Regions from separate parts of the Streptomyces halobius genome, predicted to be linked through region 2. Evidence: predicted binding sites of a transcription regulator. Region 2 holds the regulator's gene; each other region holds the start of a gene.
The links. Region 2 encodes HrcA, which represses chaperone genes, less so after heat shock. Its sites were predicted from a motif close to TTNGCACTCNGNNNNNCNGAGTGCNAA; they were not measured.
Positions count from the first base shown of each region.

Region 1: a site for HrcA is predicted at 1,644-1,670, ahead of groES (co-chaperone GroES). Genes of this name have one in related genera too.
Region 3: a site for HrcA is predicted at 6,477-6,503, ahead of groL (chaperonin GroEL). Genes of this name have one in related genera too.

Region 1 covers NZ_CP086322.1:5,535,573-5,545,582, forward strand. Annotated here, with positions in the region: gene K9S39_RS25225 (FtsW/RodA/SpoVE family cell cycle protein) at 24-1,379, opposite strand; gene groES (co-chaperone GroES) at 1,819-2,127, shown strand; gene groL (chaperonin GroEL) at 2,261-3,886, shown strand; gene K9S39_RS25240 (ester cyclase) at 3,956-4,105, opposite strand; gene K9S39_RS25245 (hydroxyacid dehydrogenase) at 4,188-5,246, opposite strand; gene K9S39_RS25250 (SDR family NAD(P)-dependent oxidoreductase) at 5,531-6,304, opposite strand; gene K9S39_RS25255 (MOSC domain-containing protein) at 6,395-7,060, opposite strand; gene K9S39_RS25260 (LysR family transcriptional regulator) at 7,167-8,102, shown strand; gene K9S39_RS25265 (WhiB family transcriptional regulator) at 8,302-8,634, opposite strand; gene K9S39_RS25270 (response regulator transcription factor) at 9,016-9,627, shown strand; gene K9S39_RS25275 (sigma-70 family RNA polymerase sigma factor) at 9,989-10,010, shown strand, end outside.
Region 2 covers NZ_CP086322.1:6,488,485-6,498,494, forward strand. Annotated here, with positions in the region: gene K9S39_RS29370 (AMP-dependent synthetase/ligase) at 282-2,171, shown strand; gene K9S39_RS29375 (SpoIIE family protein phosphatase) at 2,488-4,638, shown strand; gene hemW (radical SAM family heme chaperone HemW) at 4,703-5,935, shown strand; gene K9S39_RS29385 (DUF3097 domain-containing protein) at 6,057-6,890, opposite strand; gene K9S39_RS29390 (MBL fold metallo-hydrolase) at 6,978-7,727, opposite strand; gene hrcA (heat-inducible transcriptional repressor HrcA) at 7,956-8,972, shown strand; gene dnaJ (molecular chaperone DnaJ) at 8,973-10,010, shown strand, end outside.
Region 3 covers NZ_CP086322.1:4,118,439-4,128,448, forward strand. Annotated here, with positions in the region: gene murQ (N-acetylmuramic acid 6-phosphate etherase) at 1-687, shown strand, start outside; gene K9S39_RS18625 (PTS transporter subunit EIIC) at 790-2,493, shown strand; gene K9S39_RS18630 (VOC family protein) at 2,576-2,983, opposite strand; gene K9S39_RS18635 (VOC family protein) at 3,058-3,507, opposite strand; gene K9S39_RS18640 (TetR/AcrR family transcriptional regulator) at 3,791-4,441, shown strand; gene groL (chaperonin GroEL) at 4,692-6,317, opposite strand; gene K9S39_RS18650 (cold-shock protein) at 6,614-6,817, opposite strand; gene K9S39_RS18655 (MoaD/ThiS family protein) at 7,231-7,509, opposite strand; gene thrC (threonine synthase) at 7,562-8,866, opposite strand; SAM riboswitch class I at 8,884-9,041, opposite strand; gene K9S39_RS18665 (glucosyl-3-phosphoglycerate synthase) at 9,216-10,010, shown strand, end outside.

The sequences.
Region 1 (10,010 bases), 950 kb from region 2:
GGTCGGCCGAAAACGTGCGGAGGTTACCGCGTCGGCTCGCGCCGCCGCTGGGCCGCATCGCTGATGCGCAGCAAAAGCGCCACCATCACCCAATTCGCCACCAACGACGACCCTCCTTTCGCAAGGAACGGCAACGCCTTGCCGGTGAGCGGGATCAGACCGGTCACCCCGCCGGTGACAACAAAGACCTGCAGCAGCAACGCCCCGACGAGCCCCACTGCCAGCAGCTTCCCGAACGGGTCGCGGGCAGTCAGCCCGACCCGGAGGCCGCGCTGGGCGAGCAGGGCGTACAGCAGCAGGATGGCCATCGTCCCGGCCAGGCCCAGCTCTTCGCCGACGGTGGTGAGGATGAAGTCGCTGTTGCCGGCGAAGCCGATCAGCTCCGGGTGGCCCTGTCCCAGGCCGCTGCCGCCGATGCCGCCGCTGCCGAAGCTGAACAGGGCCTGCCCCAGCTGATCGGACAGGCCCGCATCCCGGCCGTCGGGTGTGAACGCCGTCATCGGGTTCTGCCACGCCTCGATCCGCCCCTTGACATGCGGTTCGATGGAGCCGACGGTGATCGCGCCGACGGTGGCCATGGCCAGGCCGCAGAGCACCCAGCCGGTGCGTTCGGTGGCCATGTAGAGCATGATCACGAACACCCCGAAGAAGATCAGCGAGGTGCCCAGGTCGCGCTCGAAGACCAGCACCAGCAGGCTGATCACCCAGATCGTGAAGATCGGCGCGAGCTGGCGGCCGGGCGGCAGCTGGACGCCCAGGAAGCGGCGGCCGGTCAGCGCCAGCGCGTCGCGGTTGACCGTCAGATAGCCCGCGAAGAAGACCGCGATCGCGATCTTGACGAATTCGCCGGGCTGCAGCGACAGCGGGCCGATGAAGATCCAGCGTTTGGCGCCGAAGGTGTCGCCGGGGAAGAACGCCGGCGCCATCAGCATCACCAGCGCGACGGCCATCGTCAGATAGATGTAACGCTGTATCAGACGGTGGTCCCTGAGCACGAGCAGGACGACGATGCAGACCGCCACCCCGATGACCGTCCACACCAGCTGCCCGGAGGCGGCCGGCGCCATCTTCAGTCGTGGGGTGGCCACATAGGTGATGTCCAGGCGATGCAGCAGCACCAGGCCGATGCCGGTCAGCAGGGTGGCCAGCGGCAGGATCAGCGGGTCGGCGCGCGGCGCGGAGCGGCGGACGACCAGATGCGGGACCAGTGCCACGAAGAAGATGCTCGCCGCGAAGCGGGGCATGCCGTCGGGCAGCCGTCCGGTCATCGACAGGCCCGTGTAGACGTAGCCGAAGACGGTGATCAGGACGACCAGGGCGAGCAGCCATGCCTCGGTCCGGCGGCGGTTCGGCGCCTGGGCGAGCGCGGCGAACGTCATGGTGCGTTCGGCGTCGCTCTCCCGCTCCCCGGCCGCCGCCCGGGAAGCGTTCGTCAGTCCACGCACGGGATTCCTCCGCCTCGATCGTCGGAGCCGGGGCCCGTGTACGGGACGGTCCGGACATCGGCTCGGCAGTCGGGGAGGTAGACGTGGCAGCAGGGAGGAGGGTTGCCACGGAACCAGAAGGTGTGTCCGATTTGACATGGGAGCGAGGGCGTCCCGCGCGGGGGTCACACGCGGACCTCGGACGTCCCCCTCGCCACGTTGGCACTCCGCTTGACCGAGTGCTAACCACGTCATAGTCTCAGCGTTGGCACTCTCCACTGGGGAGTGCCAGACACACAGCGACGGGCAGGTCCGGCACCCGCGACGACGGATCCACCTGGTCGCCACCTCAGACAGTTAACCCCGTGAGATCTCCGAAGGGGGAGGTCGGATCGTGACGACCACCAGCTCCAAGGTTGCCATCAAGCCGCTTGAGGACCGCATCGTGGTCCAGCCGCTCGACGCCGAGCAGACCACGGCCTCGGGCCTGGTCATCCCGGACACCGCGAAGGAGAAGCCCCAGGAGGGCGCCGTCCTCGCCGTGGGCCCGGGCCGCTTCGAGAACGGCGAGCGCCTTCCGCTCGACGTCAAGGTCGGCGACGTGGTGCTCTACAGCAAGTACGGCGGCACCGAGGTGAAGTACAGCGGCGACGAGTACCTCGTTCTCTCGGCTCGTGACGTGCTCGCGATCATTGAGAAGTAAGGCACCCTGATTTGCCGTGATCTGCGCCCCTGGTTCCCGAGTCTGAACAACCCGGGGCAGGGGCGCAGTTCCGTTTGAGACAGCGGTCCCCACTGCGTGCCGAGGATCGCAATGAGAGGACTTGAAGCAACCCATGGCGAAGATCCTGAAGTTCGACGAGGACGCCCGGCGTGCCCTTGAGCGCGGCGTCAACAAGCTTGCCGACACGGTCAAGGTGACCATCGGCCCCAAGGGCCGCAATGTCGTCATCGACAAGAAGTTCGGCGCCCCGACCATCACCAACGACGGTGTCACCATCGCCCGTGAGGTCGAGATCGAGGACGCGTACGAGAACCTGGGCGCCCAGCTCGTGAAGGAGGTGGCGACCAAGACCAACGACATCGCGGGTGACGGCACCACCACCGCCACCGTGCTGGCCCAGGCGCTGGTCCGCGAGGGCCTGCGCAACGTCGCCGCGGGTGCCTCCCCGGCCGCCCTGAAGAAGGGCATCGACGCCGCGGTCAAGGCGATCTCCGACGAGCTGCTGGCGACCGCCCGCCCGATCGACGAGAAGTCCGACATCGCCGCCGTCGCCGGTCTGTCCGCTCAGGACAAGCAGGTCGGCGAGCTCATCGCCGAGGCGATGGACAAGGTCGGCAAGGACGGTGTCATCACCGTCGAGGAGTCCAACACCTTCGGTCTGGAGCTGGACTTCACCGAGGGCATGGCCTTCGACAAGGGCTACCTCTCGCCGTACATGGTCACCGACCAGGAGCGGATGGAGGCCGTCCTGGAGGACCCGTACATCCTCATCCACCAGGGCAAGATCTCCTCCATCCAGGACCTGCTGCCGCTGCTGGAGAAGGTCATCCAGGCGGGTGGCTCCAAGCCGCTGCTGATCATCGCCGAGGACGTCGAGGGCGAGGCCCTGTCGACCCTGGTCGTCAACAAGATCCGTGGCACGTTCAACGCCGTGGCCGTCAAGGCCCCCGGCTTCGGTGACCGCCGCAAGGCGATGCTCGGCGACATGGCCACCCTCACCGGTGCCACCGTCATCGCCGAGGAGGTCGGCCTCAAGCTCGACCAGGCCGGTATGGACGTGCTGGGCACCGCCCGCCGCGTGACCGTCACCAAGGACGACACCACCATCGTCGACGGCGGCGGCAAGGCCGAGGACACCGAGGCCCGCGTCGCGCAGATCAAGGCCGAGATCGAGACCACGGACTCCGACTGGGACCGCGAGAAGCTCCAGGAGCGCCTCGCCAAGCTCGCCGGCGGCGTCTGCGTGATCCGCGTGGGCGCGGCCACCGAGGTCGAGCTCAAGGAGAAGAAGCACCGTCTGGAGGACGCCATCTCCGCGACCCGCGCCGCGGTCGAGGAGGGCATCGTCTCCGGTGGTGGCTCCGCTCTGGTGCACGCCGTGAAGGTGCTGGACGGCAACCTCGGCAAGGAGGGCGACGAGGCCACCGGTGTCGCCGTCGTCCGCCGCGCCGCCGTCGAGCCGCTGCGCTGGATCGCGGAGAACGCCGGCCTTGAGGGCTACGTCGTGACCGCCAAGGTCGCCGAGCAGGACAAGGGCAACGGCTTCAACGCCGCCACCGGCGAGTACGTCGACCTGGTCAAGGCCGGCGTCATCGACCCGGTCAAGGTCACCCGCTCCGCCCTGGAGAACGCCGCCTCCATCGCCTCCCTGCTCCTCACGACCGAGACCCTGGTCGTCGAGAAGAAGGAAGAGGAAGCGGCCGCCGAGGCCGGTCACGGCCACGGCCACGCGCACTGACCTCACACGGCGTGTGAAGGCCCCTGTTCCCGCTGCTCAGCGGGGGGAACAGGGGCCTTTCGCGTACGGTCAGCCGGGCGCGCCGAGCTGTTGCGTGAGCCGGCTGGTGTCGTAGTGCCGCCGGGCTTCCTGGATCTTCCCGTCCCGGAAGCGGAAGACCGTGGTGCCGGTCGTGACGCACTTCTTGCCGGTCGGGGCGAGTCGACTGTCTGTGCGCATTTCATGACACCTCCCGAGAATGAGTGGCGCATGTCCGGCTTGGTGGCGATATATCGTCATTGTGAGGCCCGCCGTTGACGGGTCACGCCGAGTGACCCTGGGACCCCGGGTGCACCGGGTCCGCGAAGGGCAGGCCGGCCGCGAACCGGGCCACCTCGTCCAGCGCCCGGTCTGCCAGACGGTGGAGTTCGCCGCCCAGGGAGCCGGCGATGTGCGGGGTGAGCAGGACGTTCGGCAGGTCGTACAACGGGGAGCCGGGGGGCGGGAGTTCGGGCTCCGTCACATCCAGGACCGCGTGCAGTCGGCCCGTCAGCAGCTCGGGGAGCAGGGCCGTTTCGTCGACGAGGGAGCTGCGGGCGGTGTTGACGAGGGTCGCGCCGTCCGGCATCAGGGCCAGTTCGCGGGCGCCCAGCAGATGGCGGGTGGCGGGCAGCTCGGGGGCGTGCACGGTGACGATGTCGCTGTCCGCGCAGAGCGTGTCGAGGGGAACCGGTGTGGTGCCCAGCCGGGCCGCCTCGGCGGCGTCGACGTACGGGTCGTGCAGCAGAACGCGCAGATCGAAAGGGTGCAGCAGCTCGATGACGCGGCGGCCGATGCGGGAGGCGCCGACGACGCCGACGGTGCGGCCGTAGTTGCCGGCGCCGGACAGTTCACCATGCCAGTCGTGCCGGGCGCGCAGGGTGCGGTAGCGGTGGGCGGCGTGCAGCACGCGCTTGTTGGCGAAGAGGATCGCGGCGAGGGTGTATTCGGCGACGGGCAGCGCGTTCACGGAGGCGGCCGAGGCGACGGCGATGCCGCGTTGCCAGCAGGCTTCGGTGATGTGGTGTTTGACCGATCCGGCCGCGTGCACGACGGCACGCAGCCGGGGGGCCGCCGCCAGGACCGGTGCGGTGAGCGGCGGGGCACCCCAGCAGGTGAGCAGCACCTCGGCATCGGCGAGCGCGGCGGCCACCTCGGGCGTGGGCTCGGCCAACTCGTGTGCCACCAGCCGGGAGTCGGTACGGGTGAGGGCGGCGAGCCGGCTGTGGTGACGGGCGTCGAGGAGCCGGTCGGCGACGCCGGCCCCCATGGACAGCAGCAGCGAGGGCCGATCGGAGGGGACATCCGCAGGTCCGGGGGTGTTGTCAGTGGTCGGGTGCATGGTGGTGTCCATGCTCCTCTTCGTCACCCTCACACGAAAGCAGCGTCACTCGGCAGGACGGCACGACCACCCACTTATCTCTTCACCCACCCCAACGGGAGGATGCGGGTACCTCCCAGGCCCTCAAGACTGTGGGGGAGGGCCGCAGGACGGAGTCCGGAGGCCCGTCACCGCACCCGACAAACCCACGCCCGCCGCGTGGGGGGTACCTCCCACGCCTTCAGGCAGTGGGGAAGCAATGGCGAAACACCGCCCACGGCGGGAAAGCCAAACGTCGGCGCCCGTTATCGGGGCCCATACTTCCGCCCGGTCCGCGAGGTGAGGCCGCCCAACAGCCCGCGAGGAGCCAACTTCACCGCCCCCATCAGCGCCTTGTACCGCGGGTCCGGAATGGACAGCGACCTCCCCCGCGCCAGGTCCTTCATCGCCGCGTCCACCAACTTGTCCGCGTCCAGCCACATCCACCCGGGGATGTTGTCCGTCCCCATCCCGGCCCGCTGGTGGAACTCGGTCCGTACGAAGCCGGGGCACAGGGCCATCAGCCGCACCCCGCTGCCGGCCAGATCGCGCGCCGCCCCCTGCGTGAACTGCACCACCCACGCCTTGCTCGCGCCATACGTGCCGCGCGGCACGAACGCCGCCACCGACGCCACATTGATCACCGCCCCGCGTCGCCGGTCCCGCATCCCGCGTACCCCGGCGCTGGTCAGCCGCAGCACCGCCTCGCAGTGCACCTTCAGCATGGTCAGCTCGTCGGCCATCGGCACATCGAGGTATTCGCCCTTGTTGCCGAAGCCCGCGTTGTTCACCAGCAGATCCACCGGCCGCTTGGCGTCGGAGAGCCGCGCCTCGACGGCGGCGATACCGTCGTCGGCCGCCAGATCGGTGCTCAGCACCTCCGCCTCGATGCCGTGCCGGTCATGCAGTTCGGTGGCCTGCTCCCGCAGCCGCGTCTCGTCGCGCGCCACCAGCACCACGCTGTGGCCGTCGCTCGCGAGCCGCCGGGCGAACGCCGCCCCGATGCCCGCCGTCGCTCCCGTGATCAATGCAGTCGTCATACCGGGCAACGCTATCGGCCCCGGCAAGGCCGACGGCGCCCGCTGGCCGTCCAAACGCCGCCCCACCGGATTCCCGTGTCCCCCGCCCTCTCAACTGTCATGCTGCGCCACGTACTTGGCGGCTCTCGCCCGTTCTTCAGGGTGCAGCGCGTCCCCGGCCTCCAGCAGCCGCGGCAGCAGCTCCCGCTCCACGGTCAGGGCCCGGAACGCCAGCGCGACGCTCACCTCGTGGTCCGGGCGGTGCGCCAGCTCGATCGCGTCGCCGGCGCGGATCTCGCCCGGTTCCAGCACCCGCAGATACGCCCCGGGCATCCCCGCCGCCGTGAACCGCTTGATCCAGTCGTCCTCATCGAGCCAGCTCTGGAACAGCCGGCACGGGATCCGCGGCGAGGTCACCTCCAGCAGCAGCCGCGGGCCGATCTGCCAGCGCTCCCCGATCCGGGCGTTGTTGACATCGACGCCGCAGGTGGTGAGGTTCTCGCCGAAGACGCCGTTGGGCAGCGCGCGGCCCAGCTCCCGCTGCCAGAAGTCCAGGTCCTCCCGCGCGTAGGCGTACACCGCCTGGTCGTCCCCGCCGTGATGGCGGACGTCCTGCACCGCGTCACCCGCCAGCCCGCTCGCTCCGATGCCCCTGGGGCCGGGTGCGGCGACCGCCACCGAGCCGTCCACGGGCCGTTTGTCGATGCCCGTGCCGCCCTCGGCGGGAGTGAGCGCGGACGGCATGGGCCGCCCCAGATTCACGGTCAGCAGCCTCATGCGATGCCCCATAAGCACTCCAGGTACCCGTACAACAGCAAAGAGTAACCAAAGGCGACCGGCTCGACTTTCCCGAACTCTCCAAGCTCCGCTTATGCTCGGAAGCGTGATCGAGGCCCGTCATCTCCGTGTGCTGCGCGCCGTCTCCAGGACCGGCTCCTTCTCCGCCGCCGCGCGGGAGCTGGGCTGCACCCAGCCCGCCATCAGCCAGCAGATGAAGTCCCTGGAGCAGTCCGCGGGCACCCCGCTCCTGGTCCGTACGGGTCGTGAGATGCGGCTGACGCAGGCGGGCGAGGCGCTGGTCAGGCACGCCGTCGGCATCTTGGCCGGGCTCACCGCCGCCGAGGAGGAGGTCGCCGCGATCGCGGGCCTGCGGGCGGGCCGGGTGCGCCTGGTCTCGTTCCCCTCCGGCAGCTCGACGCTGGTGCCGACCACCCTGGCGAGGATGCGCGCGAAGCACCCGGGCACCCGGGTCTCGCTGGTCGAGGCGGAGCCGCCGCGCTCGGTCGAGATGCTGCGCAACGGCGACTGCGAGGTCGCGCTGGCCTTCCGCTACCCCGAGGTGCCCGGCGCGGACCCGGCGGCCGCCGCCGAGTGGGACGACCTGGTGGTCCGGCCGATCCTGTCGGACTGGCTGATCGGGCTGGTCCCGGACGGCCACCGGCTGGCGAAGGCCGGCACGGCGCGCTTCGCCGAACTCGCCGACGAGCCGTGGATCGCGGGTTGCCCGCGCTGTCGTACGCATCTTGTCGAGGTCTGCGAGAGCGCGGGCTTCACCCCGCGGATCGACTTCGCCACCGATGACTATCCGGCGGTGATCGGCCTGGTCGGCGCGGGGCTGGGCGTCGCCGCGCTGCCCGAGCTCGCGCTGGAGTCGGTACGTCCCAAGGGGGCGACGGCCGTACGGATGGAACCGCCGGTGCACCGGGAGATCGTCGCGCTCACACTGCCGGATCTGGCGCGGGTGCCCGCCGTCGAGGCGATGCTCGATCAGCTGGCGGAGGCGGCCCGTCGCTCGCGGGCGGGGGCACGCACGCACTGACGTGCGCAGGCGTGGGCGGTGGGAGCGCTCAAGCGCTCAAGAGGAGTTGGGTCGAAGGTGTTGCGCCGAAGGAGTGGCGGCGACGCTCAACGGGAGTGGTGCCGGGCGGGGCAGCGGGCCGGGCCCGGGCGTGCCCGGCGCGGCCCGGCCGGTTGCCGGCTCGACGCGGGGATTCCCGGAGGTCAGACGTTTCGGACGGTCAGCCGCGGGTGGCGCCGGCGTGGCTGGCGAGGGAGGTCGCGGGGATCAGCCGGTGGCGGGCCCGGCCCATCAGTTCCTCACGTTCGTCCTCGGTCAGGCCGCCCCAGACCCCGTAGGGCTCGCGGACAGCCAGGGCATGCGCCGCGCATTCGGCCCGGACGGGGCAGCGCATGCACACCTCCTTCGCCGATGTCTCACGCGCGCTGCGGGCCGCACCCCGCTCGCCCTCAGGATGAAAGAAGAGGGAGCTGTCCACGCCGCGGCAGGCGGCCAGCAGCTGCCAGTCCCAGAGGTCTGCGTTCGGGCCCGGGAGGCGGGAGAAATCTGCCATTGCTTGTCCCCTCGAAGCGATGCTGTGTCGGGCTCGGTGCTCAAGACCGTACATCTACTGTCTAAGTAGATGTAAATATGACTCATTGCGAATCTAGCGGCAGACGCCGGGAAAATGGAAGAAAGAGGGCCAAATAGGGCATAAGGTGCACGGGCGGAGGCCGTTCGTACCCGTGCGACGCCTGCGTATCCGGCTCCTTACGGAGCGTGCTGAAGTCGGTCGCCGAAGCCGTAACTCTTTCGAGTGACCGTCGTTGAGTGTGCGGAGGCGGTTGACAGAGGTAGCCGTCGGGCAGGTGTCCGAGGGCCGTCAATCGCACAGGTGACGATACGTACCAGCCTGGAGGCTCAAGGTGACGCGCATCAGCTGCGGAGGGCGGTCATGACATCCGTCCTCGTCTGCGACGACTCCCCGCTTGCCCGAGAGGCGCTCCGACGGGCGGTTGCGACCGTGCCCGGCGTCGAGCGTGTGACGACCGCGGCCAACGGCGAGGAAGTCCTCCGCCGCTGGGGGGCCGATCGCTCGGACCTGATTCTGATGGACGTGCGGATGCCCGGACTCGGCGGTGTCGAGACCGTGCGCCGGCTGCTGTCCGCCGACCCCGGCGCCCGGATCATCATGCTCACGGTGGCCGAGGACCTGGACGGCGTCGCGCTCGCGGTCGCCGCCGGCGCCCGCGGCTATCTGCACAAGGACGCCTCACGCGCCGAGCTGCGCGCGACGGTGACCCAGGCGCTCGCCGACCCGACGTGGCGGCTCGCCCCGCGCCGGCTGCGGTCCGCCGAGATGGGTGCCGCGCCGACGCTCACCGCGCGCGAGATCCAGGTGCTGGAGGGCATGAGTCACGGCCGCTCCAACGCCGAGATCGGACGTGAGCTGTTCCTCTCCGAGGACACCGTCAAGACGCACGCCCGGCGGCTCTTCAAGAAGCTCGGCGCCTCCGACCGCGCACACGCGGTGGCACTGGGTTTCCGCTGGGGGCTGGTCCGCTGAACCCGCTGTGCAACCGGGGTTACGGCGACGGCCCATCCGCTCGGGTGGCGAACGTCGTAACCCCGCCGCGTCGACGCTCGGCGCCGAAACCTCACGCGATACCGCATCCTTGAGGTGTGACTCCTCCCCGGCGGAGGCCGGGGCTTCTCACTCGGCCAGAAGAGACCTCATGACGGACAAGCCCTGCCCGGTGCCCTACGGCACGGATACAAGCTACCGGCGAGGGCTCGGGGCCGGTATGGGTACAACCCGAACGGGGGAGGCGTGGGACGTGAGTGCTAGCGCGACGGCGCGTAACGGTTCGGTGCACAACAACGGGGGTGGTGCCGTGGGCAGCTCCGCGCCAAGGCACCATGGACCGATGCGCGAGGACGGGAACCAGG
Region 2 (10,010 bases):
GGACCGGCGCCCTGTCGGCTGTCCGGGTGCGCGCCGTGGGCGGACACGGAGCGTGGCGCGGTGGTTCCCGTACAGTTCGAGTTGCGGGCGTGAGCTGCGGTTTTATGCTCAGTGCCGGGGAGTTTCGGGAGACGCGAGTGTCACGTGCGCCTTTCGCAGCGGTCACATCGTGAACGAGTCGGCCACAGACTCTTACGCACCGGCGAAACGCGCTCTACTCTGATCACTGCTCAAAGGTTACTCGCGAGTCACCAGCAACGAAGCGGGCCCCGGAGGATGCCGTGACGGACACCCACACGCTGATCGAAAGCCGGCCGCCCTCGGTGGCGAACCTCTTCCTGGAGCGGGTCGCGGCCACTCCCGATACCGAGGCGTACCGCTATCCCGTCCCACCTGCCTCGGGCACCGGCCCGGACGACTGGAAGGCGCTCTCCTGGGCCGAGGCCGCGGAGCGGGTCTACGCCGTCGCGGCCGGCCTGATCGCGCTCGGCGTCGAGCCCGAGGAGCGGGTGGCGCTGGCCGCCAACACCCGCGTCGACTGGATCCTCGCCGACCTCGGTGTGCTGTGCTCCGGCGCGGCCACGACCACGGTCTACCCGAGCACCAACGCCGAGGAGACGGCCTACATCCTGGCCGACTCCGGCAGCAGGGTGCTGATCGCGGAGGACGCCGGGCAGCTCGCCAAGGCCCGGGAGAAACGTGCCGAGCTGCCCGACCTGGCGCATGTCATCGTCATCGAGGAGGCGGACGCGGCGGCGGCCGAGGGCGACCCGGAGGGCTGGGTGCTCTCGCTCGCCGAGCTGGAGCGGCGCGGCGCCGAATACCTGGAGAAGCACCCCGGCTGCGTCAAGGAACGGGTCGCGGCACTGCGCGCCGACCAGCTCGCCACGCTGATCTACACCTCCGGGACCACCGGCAAGCCCAAGGGCGTCCGGCTGCTGCACGACTGCTGGTCGTACATGGCGCGGGCGATCCAGGCGACCGGGCTGGTCACCGAGGACGATGTGCAGTATCTGTGGCTCCCGCTGGCGCATGTCTTCGGAAAGGTGCTCACCGCGGGGCAGATCTCGGTCGGGCATGTGATCGCCGTGGACGGCCGGGTCGACAAGATCATCGAGAATCTGCCGGTGGTGCGGCCGACGTATATGGCGGCGGTGCCGCGGATCTTCGAGAAGGTCTACAACGGTGTCGCGGCCAAGGCGCGGGCCGGCGGCGGCGCCAAGTACAAGATCTTCCAGTGGGCGGCCGGGGTGGCCCGCGAGTACGCCAAGGTCTCGCAGGAGAACTTCCGGCGCACCGGCAACTCCTCGGTGCCGTTCGCACTCGGCGCCAAGCACAAGGTCGCCGACGCGCTCGTCTACGGCAAGCTGCGGGAGGCGTTCGGCGGCCGGCTGCGCGCGGCGGTCTCCGGCTCGGCCGCGCTCGCTCCGGAGATCGGCTACTTCTTCTCCGGCGCCGGAATCCACATCCTGGAGGGCTACGGCCTGACGGAGTCCAGCGCCGCCAGCTTCGTCAACCCCGGCGAGGCGTACCGCACCGGGACGGTCGGCAAGCCGCTGCCCGGCACCGAGGTGCGGATCGCCGAGGACGGCGAGATCCTGCTGCGCGGCCCCGGCATCATGCAGGGCTACCACGGCCTGCCGGAGAAGACCGACGAGGTCCTGGAGCCGGACGGCTGGTTCCACACCGGCGACATCGGCGAGCTGTCCCCGGACGGCTATCTGCGGATCACCGACCGCAAGAAGGACCTGATCAAGACCTCGGGCGGCAAGTACATCGCGCCGGCCGAGGTGGAGGGCCAGTTCAAGGCGGTCTGTCCGTTCGTCTCCAATGTGCTGGTGCACGGCTCCAACCGGAACTTCTGCACCGCGCTGATCGCGCTCGACGAGCCGACGATCATGGACTGGGCGAAGGAACACGGCGTGGCCGGCACGACCTACGCCGAGGTCGTCGCCACCGACCAGGTGCGCGAGCTGATCGAGGGCTATGTCAAGCGGGTCAACGAGGGCCTGCAGCGCTGGCAGCAGATCCGTAAGTTCCGGCTGCTGCCGCGCGACCTGGACATCGAGCACGGTGAGGTGACGCCGAGCCTGAAGGTCAAGCGGCCGGTGGTGGAGCGGGCGTTCAAGGATCTGCTGGACGAGATGTACGCGGGGGCGCGCGAGGAGTAGCGCACGCCCGCCCGGCGCCTTACGAGCCTGAGCAGGCCCTATGGGCGGAGCCGTTGCCACGGGGTGGTGCGGAGTGGTGAGAGCCGCTTCCGTGCCGCCCCGTAGGTGCGTGGCTCGGTACCCGTACCACCCAGTGACGTTACTGGGCGGCTGCCCGTCCGGGCGCACCGCGCGTCGGCCAACTCCCGTGGCGCGTCAGCCGAATCGTCCGTCGCGGCCACCCACTTCGGTGACTCGACGCTTATGGCTGCCCTCTGTCTGTCACCCTGTCGGTGGCGCATCCGGCGCTGTAGCGGAGCTGCTCGGGAGTTGGTCAATGAGGACGACAACTTCGGTTCATCGGGACGACGTCGCGAGGGCGACGGCCGGCGGGCGCTGTTGCGGCGGCTGCGGTGCGGGCACCCCGGGCGGCCCGGTCCGCTCCCTGCGGGTCAGCCTGCCCGGGGACCCGCGGGCCGCCTCCGCCGCCCGGCAGTTCGTCCGGGCCGCGTTCGCCGACTGGTCCGCTCAGGGGCTACCCGGCGCCGAGGGCCTCACCGACCGGCTCGCGGACGAAGCGGTGCTGCTGGTCAGCGAGTTGGTCACCAACGCCGTGGTGCACGCCGGCACCGCCGTCGAACTGCGCTGCCGGCTGGAGGAGGCGGGGCACCGGCCGGAGCAGGTGGCGTACCCGGAGGACTCCGCGGAGCCGGACGCGTCCCCCGGCTTCGTACCGGGCGCGGACGACCCGGACGACACTCTCCCGGACTCTGTCCGGGGGGACCTCCATCGCGCGGGCGTCGTCATCGAGGTCTCCGATCACCACTCCGCACGCCCGGTGCGCGGACACGAGGCCGGCGAGGGCGGCGCAGCCTCCGAAAGCGGCGGCCACGGCCTGCAGTTGGTCGGCGCGGTCGCCGAGTCCTGGGGCATCACCTACCGCCACGCCATGAAGACCGTCTGGTTCCGGCTGCCCGCGGGCGCCCCCGAGGGCGGCGTTCGGCCCGAGCTGGAGGCCGACTTCGACAGCCAGCTGCTGCAGCACGGCCTGCGCGCCGCCGAGCTCCTCGCCCCGGCACCGCGCCGCGCCACCCGCGGGAACCGCGACGCCGGCTGGATCGACCAGGGGGCCCTCTCCTTCCTCGCCGAGGCGTCCGACCTGCTCTCCGGCCAGCTCGACGCCGATCAGGTGGCCTCCCTCGCCGCCCAGTTGACCGTGCCGCGGCTCGCCGACTGGTGCGCGGTATGGCTCTATGACGACGGCGACGGCGGCGCGCCCGGACGTGGTATAGCCGGGGACGCCGGGACGCAGCGGCTCGCTCGCGTCTGGCACTCCCACGAGAGCCTGATCGATTCGCTGCGGACGGCCCTGGAGAAGCAGCCGCCGGTGACGGCGGACAGCGGTACCGGCGGCCTCGGCAGCACACCGACCGCGACCGCTTGGCCCTGGCCGCACGATCCGGGCGGTTACGAGCCCGGCGGCGCGGCCCTGGCCTGCCCCCTGGAGGCCGGCGGCCGCCGGCTCGGCACCCTGCTGCTCGGCCGGTCCGGTCTGCCGCGCTTCCCCGACGAGGTCCTCGGCCTGGTCGAGGACCTGTGCCGCCGGGTCGCCCGCGCCGTCGCCACCGCCCGCGCCTACCGCCACCAGGAGCGCATCAGCCAGGTCCTGCAGCGCCGCCTGCTGCCCCCGGGCCGCGCGCTGGTGCCCGGCGTGGCGTCGGCGGTCGTCTACGAGCCGCGCGAGGGCGCCTGGGCGGGCGGCGACTTCTGGGATCTCTTCGAGGCCGGTGACGGCCGCTGGTGCTTCGCGCTCGGTGATGTCTGCGGCAGCGGCCCCGAGGCGGCCGCGGTGACCGGCCTGGCCCGGCCCGTACTGCGGATGCTGGCCCGCGACGGTTTCAACGTCTCCGAGGTGCTGGACCGGCTCAACAGGACCATGGCGCGGGAGGCCGCGGACTCCGTCGCGGCCGTCGCGGCGGCGGTGGCGGCGGCCGGGGCCGGCGCGGAGGCGCCCGTCGAACTCCGTGACGAGGGTGAACAGGCCCGCTTCCTGTCCCTCCTCTACGGTGAGATCGTCCCGTACCAGGGCGGCTCCGGCGGCGCCCGCTGCACCCTCGCCAGCGCCGGCCACCCGCTGCCGCTGGTACTGGGCGTGGACGGCGCGGTCCGGGTCGCCGCGGCGCCGCAGATGCTGCTGGGAGTGGTCGAGGACGCCTCGTACGTCAGCGAGTCGTTCGACCTCTGCCCCGGCGAGACGCTGCTGTGCGTGACGGACGGGGTGACCGAGCGCCGCTCGGGACGGCACCAGTTCGACGACGAGGACGGCCTGGCCAAGGCCCTCGCCGCCACCGCCGGCCGGGGCGCCACCGCCATCGCGGAACATCTCCGCAACGCCGTCCACGCCTTCGCCCCGAATCCGCCCGACGACGACCTGGCCCTGCTGGTCCTCCAGGCGGCGGCGAAGGAGACGGCGAACAGGGCACCGTAGGGCGCCGTAGGGCGCCGTCAGCGGGCGGAACGATTCCGCCCCCGCATGACGGACAATGGACCCCATGCCTTCCGCACTGCCTGATGGTGAGCCGATGCCCGAGGACGGGGCGCTGCCCGGTCCTGCGCTGACGGGGGCGGCCGAGCGGCCCCTCGGCTTCTATCTGCACGTGCCGTACTGCGCGACCCGCTGCGGCTACTGCGATTTCAACACCTACACCGCGAGCGAGCTGCGCGGTTCCGGCGGCGCCCTGGCCTCCCGCGACAACTATGCCGGGACGCTCGTCGAGGAGATCCGCCTGGCCCGCAAGGTACTCGGCGACGACCCCCGCCCCGTCGAGACGGTCTTCGTCGGCGGCGGCACCCCTACGCTCCTCCCCGCCGCCGACCTCGCCCGGATGCTGGCCGCCCTGCGCGACGAATTCGGCCTCGCCCCGGACGCCGAGATCACCACCGAGGCCAATCCCGAGTCCGTCGACCCGCGCTACCTGGAGGAGCTGCTCGCGGGCGGTTTCAACCGCGTCTCCTTCGGCATGCAGAGCGCACGGCAGCACGTCCTCAAGATCCTCGACCGTACGCACACCCCGGGCCGCCCCGAGGCATGCGTCGCCGAGGCCCGCACCGCCGGTTTCGACCACATCAACCTCGACCTGATCTACGGCACCCCCGGCGAGACCGACGACGACTGGCGCGCCTCCCTGGACGCCGCCCTCGACGCCGGCCCCGACCACATCTCCGCCTACGCCCTGATCGTCGAGGAGGGCACCCAGCTCGCCCGCCGGATCCGCCGTGGCGAGGTCCCGATGACCGACGACGATGTGCACGCCGACCGCTACCTGATCGCCGAGGAGGCCCTGTCGGGGGCCGGTTTCCGCTGGTACGAGGTCTCCAACTGGGCCACCAGCGAGGCCGCCCGCTGCCGCCACAACGAGCTGTACTGGACCGGCGCGGACTGGTGGGGCGCGGGCCCCGGCGCGCACAGCCATCTCGGCGGCGTGCGCTGGTGGAACGTGAAGCACCCCGGCGCGTACGCCCAGGCCCTGGAGGACGGCCGCTCCCCGGGCGCGGGCCGCGAAATCCTGACGGCCGAGGACCGCCGCGTGGAACGCATCCTGCTGGAGCTCCGCCTGGCGGACGGCTGCCCGCTGTCCCTCCTCGCCCCCGCGGGGGCGCGCGCGGCGGAGCGTGCGCTGGCCGACGGGCTGCTGGACGCGGGGCCGTACGAGGCCGGGCGGGCGGTTCTGACGCTGCGGGGGCGGTTGTTGGCTGACGCGGTGGTGCGGGATCTGGTGGACTGATGCTCGAACGAGTGAACCGATGCGAGGGGCCTGTGGCCCCTCCTAGGGTGCTCCCAGCCTGTGCCGCTGGAACTCCTCGGCCTTGAGCTGGACACCAGCAAGTTCGGCACACTTCCCGGCGTCAGGCCGCACTCCCGACCGTAACAAAATCAATCAACTCCTCCACCCGCCCGAGGAGTTGCGGCTCTAGATCCCGGTACGACCGCACACCCGACAGAATCCGCTGCCACGCCGCCCCCGTGTTCTCCGGCCAGCCCAGCGCCCGGCACACCCCCGTCTTCCAGTCCTGCCCGTGCGGGACGGACGGCCAGGCCGGAATGCCGACCGAAGACGGCTTCACCGCCTCCCACACATCGATGTACGGGTGCCCGACGACCAGCACATGCGCGTCCGTGACCGACGCCGCGATCCGCGACTCCTTCGAGCCGGGTACGAGGTGGTCCACCAGCACCCCCAGCCGGGCATCAGGACCCGGGGAGAAGGACCGGACGATCGCCGGGAGGTCGTCGATGCCCTCCAGGTACTCCACGACGACGCCCTCGACGCGCAGGTCGTCGCCCCAGACGCGCTCGACCAGGTCCGCGTCGTGCCGCCCCTCGACGTAGATGCGGCCGGCCCGCGCGACCCGGGCGCGGGCGCCGGGGACGGCCACCGAGCCGGAGGCGGTGCGCCGCGGGCGGTGCTGTCGTGGCGGGGCCGAGGGCCGCACGAGGGTGACGACCCGGCCCTCCAGGAGGAAGCCGCGCGGTTCCATGGGGAAGGTCCGGTGTTTGCCGAAGCGGTCCTCAAGCGTCACGGTCGGGCCCTGCGCGGTCTTCTCGCAGCGGATCACCGCCCCGCAGAAGCCCGAGGTCACCTCCTCGACCACGAGATCAGGCTCGGCCGCCACCTCCGGCGCCGGCCGCTGCTTCTTCCAGGGCGGGGTGAGGTCGGGGCTGTATCGGTTGGTGTGCATGGGGACCTGCTTCTCGGGGCCGGGTGGCTGGGTCGGGACCTGAAGGAAGGTATCGGGGACCTGAGGAACGTAAGAGGAAACGGCTCCTCAGGCGCGGGACACGCCGAAGCGTTCGGCCAGCGCGTCGCGTTGCTCACGGACGAAACGGGCATTCACCACGGCGCCGTGCCCCGGCACATACACCGCGTCCTCGCCACCGAGCGCCAGCAGCCGGTCCAGCGCCCCGGGCCACTGGTGGGGCAGCGCGTCGAGCCCCACGTCCGGCTCGCCGGACTCCTCGACCAGGTCGCCGCAGAAGACGATCTCCCGGTCGCCGCCCCGGCCCGGCACCAGCACCGCCAGATCGTGCGCCGTGTGACCGGGGCCGACATTGGCGAGCAGCACCTGCCGGCCGCCGAGATCGACGGTCAGCTGGCCATGGACATGATGGTGCGGGCGGACCACCAGATCGGCGGCCTCCGTCGCGGCGTCCCGGTCGACGCCATGGCGCATGGCGTCATATCGCAGCTCCTCCCGGTGGCGCCGCAGCAGATCGGCCAGGCCGGCCGCGCCGAACACCTCCACGCCCGCGAACGCGGCGGTACCCAGCACATGATCGAAATGCGGGTGGGTGAGCGCGACATGCGTCACATCCCGGCCCAGCACCCCGCGGATAGCGCGCCGCAGATCCGCGCCGTCGCGGACGGTCGCGCCGGTGTCGACGATCATGACACCGGCCGCTCCGGCGATCACCCCGACCGTCTCGTCCCAGCCGGGCATCCGGCGCCGGGCCACACCGTCACCGAGCTGTTCCCAGCCGGCCTCTTCCCAACCGGTCGTTTCCCCAGCAGTGTGCATACCGAGACGCTAGCTCTCTCGCGATAGCGTTGCCTGATGGCTGCCGCGCGGACCGGTGTTTCCCGGCCCGTCACACGTAGTCGGCCGGTTCCGGGGCAAGTACTGGGTACGGCCGGCCTTGCCGTTGCCGTGCTACCCGGCCGTACACTGGCTCCGGGCCTGGCACTCGGCCCGTGTGAGTGCCAGGCGGGACACTATCGGCGGACGACCGGACTGGAGGTGCGCAGGATGCTCAGTGAACGCAGGCTGGAGGTGCTGCGTGCCATCGTCCAGGACTATGTCGGGACGGAGGAGCCGGTCGGCTCCAAGGCCCTCACCGAGCGCCACCGGCTCGGGGTGTCCCCGGCCACGGTCCGCAACGACATGGCGGCCCTGGAGGACGAGGGATTCATCGCCCAGCCGCACACCAGCGCCGGGCGGATCCCGACCGACAAGGGCTACCGCCTGTTCGTCGACAGGCTCGCCGGCGTCAAGCCGCTGTCCGCCCCGGAGCGGCGGGCCATCCAGAACTTCCTGGACGGCGCCGTCGATCTCGACGATGTCGTGGGCCGTACGGTCCGGCTGCTGGCGCAGCTGACCCGGCAGGTCGCGGTGGTGCAGTACCCCTCCCTGACCCGGTCGACGGTGCGGCATGTGGAGCTGCTGGCGCTGGCCCCGGCCCGGCTGATGCTCGTACTGATCACGGACACCGGACGGGTCGAGCAGCGGCTGGTCGACTGCGAGACGCCGTTCGCCGAAACGTCCCTGGCGGATCTGCGGGCGCGGCTCAACAGCCGTGTCGTGGGGCGCAAGTTCGCGGATGTGCCGCGGCTGGTGCAGGATTTGCCGGAATCCTTCGAGCAGGAGGACCGCAGCACGGTCTCGACAGTGCTGTCGGTGTTGCTGGAGACTCTGGTGGAGGAGACCGAGGAGCGGCTGATGATCGGCGGTACCGCCAATCTCACGCGCTTCGGGCACGATTTCCCCCTGACCATCCGGCCGGTGCTGGAGGCCCTGGAGGAGCATGTGGTGCTGCTCAAGCTGCTCGGGGAAGCCAAGGACTCGGACATGACCGTACGCATCGGGCATGAGAATGCCCATGAGGGCCTGGCGTCCACCTCGGTCGTCACGGTCGGCTACGGTTCGGGCGACGAGGCAGTCGCCAAACTCGGCGTGGTCGGACCGACCCGCATGGACTACCCCGGAACGATGGGAGCGGTACGCGCAGTGGCACGTTACGTCGGACAGATCCTGGCGGAGTCGTAAGTGGCCACGGATTACTACGCGGTCCTGGGCGTTCGGCGCGATGCATCCCAGGACGAGATCAAGAAAGCTTTCCGGCGGCTGGCGCGCGAGCTGCACCCGGACGTGAACCCGGATCCCAAGACCCAGGAGCGGTTCAAGGAGATCAACGCCGCTTACGAGGTGCTGTCGGACCCGCAGAAGAAGCAGGTCTACGACCTCGGCGGCGACCCGCTGACGCAGGCGGGCGGGGCCGGTGGCGGCGCCGGCGGCTTCGGCGCGGGCTTCGGCAACTTCTCCGACATCATGGACGCGTTCTTCGGCACGGCCTCGCAGCGCGGACCGCGCTCGCGCACCCGCCGCGGCCAGGACGCCATGATCCGGCTCGACATCGAGCTGACCGAGGCCGCCTTCGGCACGACCAAGGACATCCAGGTCGACACCGCCGTCGTGTGTACGACCTGCTCCGGCGAGGGCGCGGCGCCGGGGACCTCGGCGCAGACCTGTGACATGTGCCGCGGCCGCGGTGAGGTCTCGCAGGTCACCCGGTCCTTCCTCGGCCAGGTCATGACGTCCCGGCCGTGCCCCCAGTGCCAGGGCTTCGGGACGGTCGTGCCGACGCCGTGCCCGGAGTGCGCGGGCGACGGACGGATCCGCTCCCGCCGCACCCTCACCGTCAAGATCCCGGCCGGTGTCGACAACGGCACCCGGATCCAGCTCGCGGGCGAGGGCGAGATCGGCCCCGGCGGCGGCCCCGCCGGCGACCTCTACGTCGAGATCCACGAGCTGTCGCATCCGGTCTTCCAGCGGCGCGGCGACGATCTGCACTGCACGGTCACCATCCCGATGACGGCGGCGGCGCTGGGCACGAAGTGCCCCCTGGAGACGCTGGACGGGATGGAGGAGGTCGACGTCCGTCCCGGCACACAGTCGGGGCAGTCGATTCCGCTGCACCAGCGGGGTGTGACGCATCTGCGCGGTGGCGGCCGGGGCGATCTGATCGTCCATGTCGAGGTGCAGACGCCGGGCAAGCTGGACCCGGAGCAGGAGGAGCTGCTGCGG
Region 3 (10,010 bases), 2.4 Mb from region 2:
GGACGGCTCGGGGTGCTGGACGCCAGCGAGTGCCCGCCGACGTTCAACACCGACCCGTCCGAGGTGCTGGGGCTGATCGCGGGCGGCCCGTCCGCGCTGGTCACCGCCGTGGAGGGCGCCGAGGACAGCGCGGCACTCGCCGCCGAGGACCTGGCCTCCACCGGCCTGACCGAGCGGGACACCGTCGTCGGCGTCTCCGCCTCCGGTCGCACGCCGTACGCCATCGGGGCCGTCGAACACGCCCGCGCCCTGGGCGCGCTGACCATCGGCCTGTCCTGCAACGCCGGTTCGGCACTCGCCGCGGCCGCCGAGCACGGCATCGAGGTCGTCGTGGGCCCCGAGCTGCTGACCGGCTCCACCCGTCTGAAGGCCGGCACCGCCCAGAAGCTGGTGCTCAACATGCTCTCGACCATCACCATGATCCGGCTGGGCAAGACCTACGGAAACCTGATGGTCGACGTCCGCGCCTCCAACGACAAACTGCGCGCCCGCTCCCGCCGCATCGTCGCCCTCGCCACCGGAGCCACCGATCCGGAAATCGAGTCCGCCCTGGCCGCGACGGACGGCGAGGTGAAGAACGCCATCCTCACCCTCCTCGGCGGGGTCGACGGTCCCACCGCCGCCCGCCTCCTCGCCGACTCCCACGGCCACCTCCGCGCCGCCCTCCAGGCCGCGGCGAAGACCTGATCCGCCCCGACCCGCCGGCCTGGGGCCTGTCCGGTGGGTCGCGAGCCCGGCCATGACCCAGGACAGGCCCCAGTCATAGTCCGCACAGCTAAGGCACCGCACATGACCGAAGACAAGAATCGCGCCACCGCCGCCGCGGTCCTCCCCCTCGTCGGCGGCGCCGCCAACGTCACCTCCATCGCCCACTGCATGACCCGGCTCCGCCTCGGCATCCGGGACCGGTCCCTGGTGCAGGACGACGCCCTGAAGGCGCTGCCGGTCGTCATGGGCGTGGTCGAGGACGACACGTACCAGATCGTGCTGGGCCCCGGGACGGTCGCCCGGGTCACCCCCGAGTTCGAGCGCCTGGTCGCACAGGCCCGCGCCACCACCCCCGGGCCGCACACGGCAGCGGTCATGACCACGGGAACCGACCCGGACACGGCCACGAGAGAGGCCACGGGCACCGACCCGGACACGGCCACGAGAGAAGCCACAGGAACCGACACCGGCCCCGCCGCCGGACCGGCCGCCGCCGAGGCGCCCCCGACAACGACGACGACCACCGCCGACGACCTCGCCACCCAGGGATCCGCCCTGAAGGCCCGCCAGAGGGCCAGGAACGCCACACCGCTCAAGCTCTTCCTCCGACGCGTCGCCGGCATCTTCATCCCGCTGATCCCGGCCCTGATCGGCTGCGGCATCGTCTCCGGCATCAACGGCCTGCTGAGCAACCTCGGCTGGCTGCCCTCGGCCGTCCCGGCACTGGCCGCCATCGCCTCCGGCTTCATGTCGCTCATCGCCGTCTTCGTCGGCTACAACACCGCCAAGGAATTCGGCGGTACGCCCATCCTGGGCGGCGCGGTCGCCGCGATCATCGTCTTCCCGGGCGTCGCGGACATCAGCGCCTTCGGCCAGAAGCTCTCCCCCGGACAGGGCGGCGTCCTCGGCGCACTGGCCGCCGCGCTGCTCGCCGTCCAGGTGGAGAAGTGGTGCCGCAAGGCGGTTCCCGAGGCGCTGGACGTCCTGCTCACCCCCACCCTCACCGTCCTGATCACCGGCCTGGCCACCCTCTTCGGCCTGATGTTCACCGCGGGTGAGGTCGCCGCCGCCATCGGCACCTTCGCCGACTGGCTCCTCGCACACGGCGGAGCACTCGCCGGCTTCATCCTGGGCGGCCTCTTCCTCCCCCTCGTCATGCTGGGTCTCCACCAGGCCCTCATCCCCATCCACACCACCCTCATCGAACAGCAGGGATACACCGTCCTGCTCCCGATCCTCGCCATGGCCGGCGCGGGCCAGGTCGGCGCCGCCATCGCCGTCTACGTACGCCTCCCCCGCAACGGCTCGATCCGTACGACCATCAAGTCCGCCCTCCCCACCGGCTTCCTGGGCGTCGGTGAGCCACTGATCTACGGTGTCTCACTTCCCCTCGGCCGCCCGTTCATCACCGCCTGCATCGGCGGCGCCTTCGGCGGCGGCTTCGTCGGCCTGTTCAGCCAACTCGGCGACACCGTCGGCTCCACCGCCATCGGCCCCTCGGGCTGGGCCCTGTTCCCGCTGGTCAAGGGGAATCAGGGCTTCCTCACCACCCTCGTCGTCTACGCCCTCGGCCTGGCCGTCGGCTACCTCGCCGGCTTCCTCACCACCTACTTCTTCGGCTTCAGCAAGCAGCTGCTCACCGAACTCAACACCACACCAGAGCCCGCGAACCCCACCCCGGCACCCGCAATCTCCAACGCCAACGCCCGCCCCGACGACGCCCCCGACGCCACGCCCAGTCCCGGTGCGGACTCCGGCCAGGCCGAGCCGATCTCCACAGCCTGATGTCTCCTGTCGCCGCCTGACCACGGCCGCCGGGGCAGCCTCGGCCGCCGGCCGCAGGCCCTGCGGCCTGCGCGACGGCCCGTCAGGCGTACTTGCCCATCTCGCTGGCCTCCAGCCTCGCCTTCTCGTTGACGCCGATGACATAGCCATCGAGGTCGCGGAAGTAGAACATCCGCTGTCCCGTGTGATCGGTGCCGATGGGCTTGACGATCTCGGCGTGCTGGGCGATGCGGTCGTGGGTGCCGTCGAGGTCGTCCACGCTCAGGTAGAACATGCCGGCGAAGCCGATGGGGGTGTCCTTGAGGACGGGCAGCCAGGTCTTCAGATCCTCGTTGCGGTAGATCATGGCGCAGAACTCGCCCCCGTAGAGGAGCATGTGGATGTCATCGCCGGGGCGGGACATGCTGGAGTCCGCGTCGAAGCCGAGCTTCTTGTAGAAGGCGAGGCTGGCGGCGGTGTCCTGGACACTGATACAGGGCGCGAAAGGCATGGTTTTCTCCGGGGTTTGCACGGGGCGGTACGGGCGGTACGGGCGGTACTGGTTCTCAAGGATGTGGACAGGGGTCAGGCGGTCCAGGGGCGGCTGACGCAGAAGGGCTGACCCGAGGGATCCAGCAGGACCGTCCACTGCTCACCGCCGGGCTGGTGCTCGGGCTTGGTCGCACCGAGCTCCAGCAGCCGCCGCACGGCGGCCTCGATGTCGTCGAAGGCCAGGTCGAGATGGAAGGGGAGCTCGTCGGCCGGCCAGTTCGGCGGGGTGAAGTTCTTGGCGGTGTAGAAGACGTACGTCGTGGTCCAGTCGGGGTCGTTGACGATGAACGCGACGGGAACGCCGTGCTCGTCGGGGAACTCCTTAGTCACCTTCCAGCCCAGGGCCGCGGCGTAGAAGTCGGCGAGCACCCGGCCGTCATGGCCCCAGAAGGCATACGAGGAGACCTTGCCGACGGGCGGGCGGCCCGCGGTCGGAGAGTTCGTGGACGCGGAGTTTGTGTACGGGGTGGATGCGCTGGTCATGGGGAGGGTCACCGTTCCTTCTGCTGTGGCACGTACTGCGGCGCGCTCGTCGTTCCGCCCCCATACACGCACCTGTTCCCGAAGTGGTACATGAGTACTGTACTGAAACCTTGAAGGAGGTGCAATTAGGACATTGAGGGACCTATACCCGGACCGGGAAAGTGCAGGGACGCAAGGAGAATGGCGACATCCCACCCCGCTGCTACCTGCCCAGCCCCCGCGCCGCCCCTACGGCACCGCCGTACTATTCTGAATTCATCTCGTCACCGTCTGGAGTTCCCGCATGTCCGCTGACCAGCCGCCCGCCCGGCGCCGCCGCGATCCCGAGCGGCGGATCGCGGAGATCATCGCGGCCACCGAACGCGTCATCGCCGCCCGCGGCATCGAGGGCCTGACGCATCGCGCCGTCGCGGAGGAGGCCGGTGTCCCGCTCGGGGCGACGACGTATCACTTCGCGACGAAGGACGACCTCATCGCCGCAGCCCTGCAGCGCTCCGTCGACCGCTTCGCCGCCTACCTCGACGAATGGGTCGCCCAACGCCCCGCGCTCTCCCCCGACCAGCAGGCCGTACTGCTCACCGACGCCCTTCTGCCCGGGATGGGCCCCCAACGCGACCAGCAGGTCATGGAGTTCGAGCTGTACCTCGCCGCGCTGCGCCGTCCCACGCTGCGTCCGATCGCCGACCAGCACACCCAGCTGAGCATCCGCGCACTGTCCCACTACACCGACCCGGACACCGCCGCCGCGGCCGCGGCCGCGCTCAACGGCATCAGCCTGCGCGCCCTGGCCAACTCCACGCCACCCACCCGCACCGAGGTCGAGACCATCCTGCGCCGCATCCTCACCCCCAACCCGGTCCTGCCCGCACCCGCCGGCCCCCAGGACGACAGCACCGAACCGCCGACCACCGCCCCGGTCGAGCACGACGCCTGACGCCGGGCCCACCGCAGCCGCACCGGAAGCCGTCCGTCACGGCACCCGCACCGACATCCAGCACCCAGCCGACGTGCAAGGAACTTTCGTACCCGGGGGCGCCCCAGAACCCCCGAAACGGCACACCCGGCATCGCGCACGCCCCCGTCACTCCACTCCACCCCGCCTCGCCCCAAAAAGCCGTCGGGGCGGCACCCCCCGCAAAGAGGGTGCCGCCCCGACGGACGTGCGGACAGTCGATCCCGGAGGATCAGAAGTCCATGTCACCGCCCGGCATGCCGCCCGGAGCGCCCGCGGCAGCGGCCTTCTCCGGCTTGTCGGCGATGACGGCCTCGGTGGTGAGGAACAGCGCGGCGATGGAGGCGGCGTTCTGCAGGGCGGAACGCGTCACCTTCGCCGGGTCGATGATGCCCTCGGCGATCATGTCGACGTACTCACCGGTCGCGGCGTTCAGACCGTGCCCCGGGGTCAGGTTGCGCACCTTCTCCACGATGACGCCGCCCTCAAGGCCGGCGTTCACCGAGATCTGCTTCAGCGGGGCCTCCAGGGCCAGCTTCACAGCGGCGGCACCGGTGGCCTCGTCGCCCTCCAGCTCCAGCTTCTCGAAGACCGAGGACGCCTGCAGCAGGGCCACGCCACCACCGGCGACGATGCCCTCCTCGACGGCCGCCTTCGCATTGCGCACGGCGTCCTCGATGCGGTGCTTGCGCTCCTTGAGCTCGACCTCGGTCGCGGCACCGGCCTTGATGACGGCCACGCCGCCGGCCAGCTTCGCCAGACGCTCCTGGAGCTTCTCGCGGTCGTAGTCCGAGTCGCTGTTCTCGATCTCGGCGCGGATCTGGTTGACGCGGCCCTGGACCTGGTCGCTGTCACCGGCACCGTCGACGATGGTGGTCTCGTCCTTGGTGATGACGACCTTGCGGGCGCGGCCCAGCAGGTCGAGACCGGCGTTCTCCAGCTTGAGGCCGACCTCCTCGGAGATGACGGTGCCACCGGTGAGGATGGCGATGTCACCGAGCATGGCCTTGCGGCGGTCGCCGAAGCCCGGGGCCTTGACGGCGACGGACTTGAAGGTGCCACGGATCTTGTTGACGACCAGGGTCGACAGGGCCTCGCCCTCGACGTCCTCGGCGATGATCAGCAGCGGCTTGCCGGACTGCATGACCTTCTCCAGGAGCGGCAGCAGGTCCTTCACGTTGCCGATCTTGGAGTTGACGATGAGGATGTACGGGTCGTCGAGCGCGGCCTCCATGCGCTCCATGTCGGTCGCGAAGTACGCCGAGATGTAGCCCTTGTCGAAGCGCATACCCTCGGTGAGCTCCAGCTCCAGACCGAAGGTCTGGGACTCCTCGACGGTGATGACGCCTTCCTTGCCGACCTTGTCCATCGCCTCGGCGATGAGCTCGCCGATCTGGGTGTCGGCGGCGGAGATGGAGGCGGTGGAGGCGATCTGCTCCTTGGTCTCCACATCCTTCGCCTGCTCCAGCAGAGCGGCGGAGACGGCCTCGGTGGCCGCCTCGATACCGCGCTTGAGCGCCATCGGGTTGGCGCCGGCGGCGACGTTGCGCAGGCCCTCCTTGACCAGCGCCTGGGCCAGGACGGTCGCGGTCGTCGTGCCGTCACCGGCGACGTCGTCCGTCTTCTTCGCGACCTCCTTGACCAGCTCGGCACCGATCTTCTCGTACGCGTCCTCGAGCTCGATCTCCTTGGCGATGGACACACCATCGTTGGTGATCGTGGGGGCACCCCACTTCTTCTCGAGGACGACGTTACGGCCCTTGGGGCCGAGGGTGACCTTGACGGCGTCGGCGAGCTGGTTCATCCCGCGCTCGAGACCGCGCCGTGCCTCCTCGTCGAACGCGATGATCTTGGCCATGTGAAGTGGTCCTCCCGGACAGGGGTGGATTGCTCCGGACCGCGCCGGCGCCCGCGACGGACGGTCTGCGAGCCTGCGGTTCCTTGCCCCACCGGCCTGCCGACCTCACCGAGTCGGTCCTGATCTGTCACTCTCACCCGGAGAGTGCTAACGCAATGATTAGCACTCGGGGCCATCGAGTGCAAGCGGCTACGACGGGCGGGCACAAGCGGCCTGAACGGCGGGCACCGGGATACGCAGAAGACCCGCACCCCAGCAGGGCGCGGGTCTCCACAACGCTGCAGTCGGTCGGCGCTTCAGGCCGTCACCCGGACCATGTCCGCCTGCGGCCCCTTCTGGCCCTGCGAGATTTCGAACTCGACCCGCTGCCCCTCCTCAAGGGTGCGGTAGCCGTCCATCTGAATCGCGCTGTAGTGGACGAAAACATCCGCACCACCGTCGACCGCGATGAAGCCGTACCCCTTCTCCGCGTTGAACCACTTGACGGTGCCCTGAGCCATGCCTAACTCCCCTATTACTGGCCCTTGCACAGGACCGCACTCCGCGGACCCGGGTCAGACCTCACCCCTTGAATGGCCTGTGGGGTGTGCGCCGGAACGCGTCGACCGCCGCTGAATGTATCTGCCTCGATGCCCAGCGCAACAGGTCAATCGGACGAGAATTCCGGCGACGAGGAATCGGCAATATGCCGCGAACTCCCGTTATTCCCGGGCAAGTCGGGCCGGGCATAACGCGCATAGTCGACAAATATCGCACACGCTTTGGACGCAACTCACCGCGGTCTCATATGCGTTCGGCACGCGCACGGAGAGGGATCGCCATGATGGTAGCGCCTTTCGAAACATGGAATTACCCCGTCCGCTTTGCTGCGTACGGGGTAATTCCAGTCAGGCGACGGAGGGGATGGCTTGAATCAGCACCCTCCGGCCACCGCCGGAATGATCGAGATACCGGTGCCGTCCGGCGTCGGCGTCTCCAGACCCTGTTCAAAACGGACGTCGTCGTCGTTGACGTACACGTTCACGAAGCGGCGCAGCTTGCCCGCGTCGTCCAGCACACGGGCCGCGATGCCCTGGTGGTTCGTCTCCAGATCGGCGATGACCTCGGAGAGGGTCGCGCCCTCGGCGGTGACCTCGGCCTCGCCGCCGGTGTACGTGCGGAGGATGGTGGGGATGCGGACCTTGACGCTCATGGGTTCTGCCTTCCAGCGGGGTGCGAGGAGTACGAGGTGCGGGTTCGGGGGCTCAGCCGGCCAGGCCGGCCGCGCGGAACGCGTCCAGGCTCGGACTGATGGTGGCCGTGGGCCCGGTGGTCGGAGCGACGGCGTCAAGCGTCTTGAGGCCGTCACCGGTGTTCAGGACGACGGTGGTCAGGGACGGGTCGAGCACACCGTTCTCGATGAGCTTCTTCGTCACGCCGACGGTCACACCGCCCGCGGTCTCCGCGAAGATCCCCTCCGTCCGGGCCAGCAGCTTGATCGCGTCCACGACCTGTGCGTCGTTGACATCCTCCACCGCACCGCCCGTACGGCGCGCGATGTCGAGAACATACGGCCCGTCGGCCGGGTTGCCGATCGCCAGCGACTTGGCGATGGTGTTCGGCTTCTGGGGCCGTACGACGTCGTGGCCCGCCTTGAAGGCCGTCGACACCGGCGAGCAGCCCTCCGCCTGGGCGCCGAAGATCTTGTACGGCCTGTCCTCGACCAGGCCGAGCTTGATCAGCTCCTTCAGCCCCTTGTCGATCTTGGTGAGCTGCGAGCCCGAGGCGATCGGGATGACGATCTGGTCCGGCAGCCGCCAGCCCAGCTGCTCGCAGATCTCGTACGCGAGCGTCTTGGAACCCTCGCCGTAGTAGGGGCGCAGGTTGACGTTGACGAAGCCCCAGCCCTCGCCCAGCGGGTCGCCGATGAGTTCCGAGCAGAAGCGGTTGACGTCGTCGTAGTTGCCCTCGATGCCGACCAGGTCGCCGCCGTAGACCGCGGCCATGACGACCTTGCCGGCCTCCAGGTCGTGCGGGATGAAGACACAGGACTTGAAGCCGGCGCGCCGGGCCGCGGCGCCGACCGCGCCCGCGAGGTTGCCGGTCGAGGAGCAGGAGAGAGTGGTGAAGCCGAAGGCGCGGGCGGCCTCGACGGCGATGGCGACGACGCGGTCCTTGAAGGAGTGCGTCGGGTTGCCGGAGTCGTCCTTGACGTGCAGACCGCCGGTGACGCCCAGCTCGCGGGCGAGGTTGTCGGCCTTGACCAGTTTGGTGAAGCCGGGGTTGAGGTTGGGCTTGTCGGCGACGTCGGCGGGGACGGGCAGCAGCGGGGCGTAGCGCCAGATGTTGTCCGGGCCGGCCTCGATCCGCTTCCGCAGGGCTTCTGTGTGATCCGGCCCGCCGGTCGGCAGGTCGTATGCCACTTCGAGCGGCCCGAAACATTCCTGGCAGGCGAAGAGGGGACCGAGATCGAAACGCTGTCCGCACTCGCGGCAGGACAGCGCGGCGGCGGGCCCAAGAGCGACGGTGGAGGTGCTTGCGGACGTGCTTTCGGTGACTTGCACAGCCATGGAGGCGAGGCCCTTTCTCCTCATCTTCCTCGAGGCGCATCTCGCCACGAGACGGATTTGGCACCTTCCCTAGCCGGGAGCCTCGCGCGCGCTAGTAGCTGCACTGCGGCGGAGACCGGCTGGAGGGTTGCCGGGGCTTCAACGGGCCGTATCCCTCTGCCCCTCTGGATGAGCGGTATGGCGCTGGGCCGAAACCCAGGCGTTTATGGCGCGGTGCCCCCGACATGCGACGGTCATCCGCGTTGTTCAAGACTGTAACCGAAGGCACTGACAGTTGAGATAGTCGTCCGATCCGCGAGATGGATCACATACCGGCCCCCAACCGGGTGGCCACCGAGGAGTCGTAGACGTGCTGGAAGAGGTGGAGCGCTGGCTCAGCAGCCGCTCCTGGTCCGCGGCCGACCGCCCGCTCGGCCGGCTGCTGGACGCCAAGCGGCAGACCGGCCGGACGGTCAGCGTAGTGCTGCCCGCGCTCGACGAGGAGGCGACCGTCGGGGTGATCGTCGCGGCGATCCGCGGTGAGCTGATGACGGAGACGGTGCCGCTCGTCGACGAGCTGGTGGTGCTGGACTCGGGGTCCACCGACCGGACGGCCGAGGTCGCGGCGGCGGCCGGCGCGCGGGTCGTCCACCGGGACGGCGTCCTGCCGCGGATCCCGGCCCTCCCCGGCAAGGGCGAGGTGCTGTGGCGCTCGCTGCTCGTCACCGGCGGCGACATCATCTGTTTCGTCGACGCCGATCTGCGGGAGTTCTCGTCCTCCTTCGTCTCCGGGATCGTCGGACCGCTGCTCACCGATCCGGACATCCAGTTTGTGAAGGCGATGTACGACCGACCGCTGGAGGCCGGGTTCGGGGGGCCCGCGGGGGCCGGCCAGGGGGGCCGGGTGACCGAGCTGGTCGCCCGCCCGCTGCTCAATCTGCACTGGCCGCAGCTGGCCGGCTTCGTGCAGCCGCTCGGCGGTGAGTACGCGGCCCGTCGCTCGCTTCTGGAGCGGCTGCCGTTCCCGGTCGGCTACGGCGTGGAGCTGGGCCTGCTGGTCGACGCGCTGCACACGGTCGGCCTCGATGCGCTGGCGCAGGTCGATGTGGGGGTGCGCAAGCATCGTCACCAGGGCGGTCAGGCCCTCGGCCGGATGGCCGCCGCG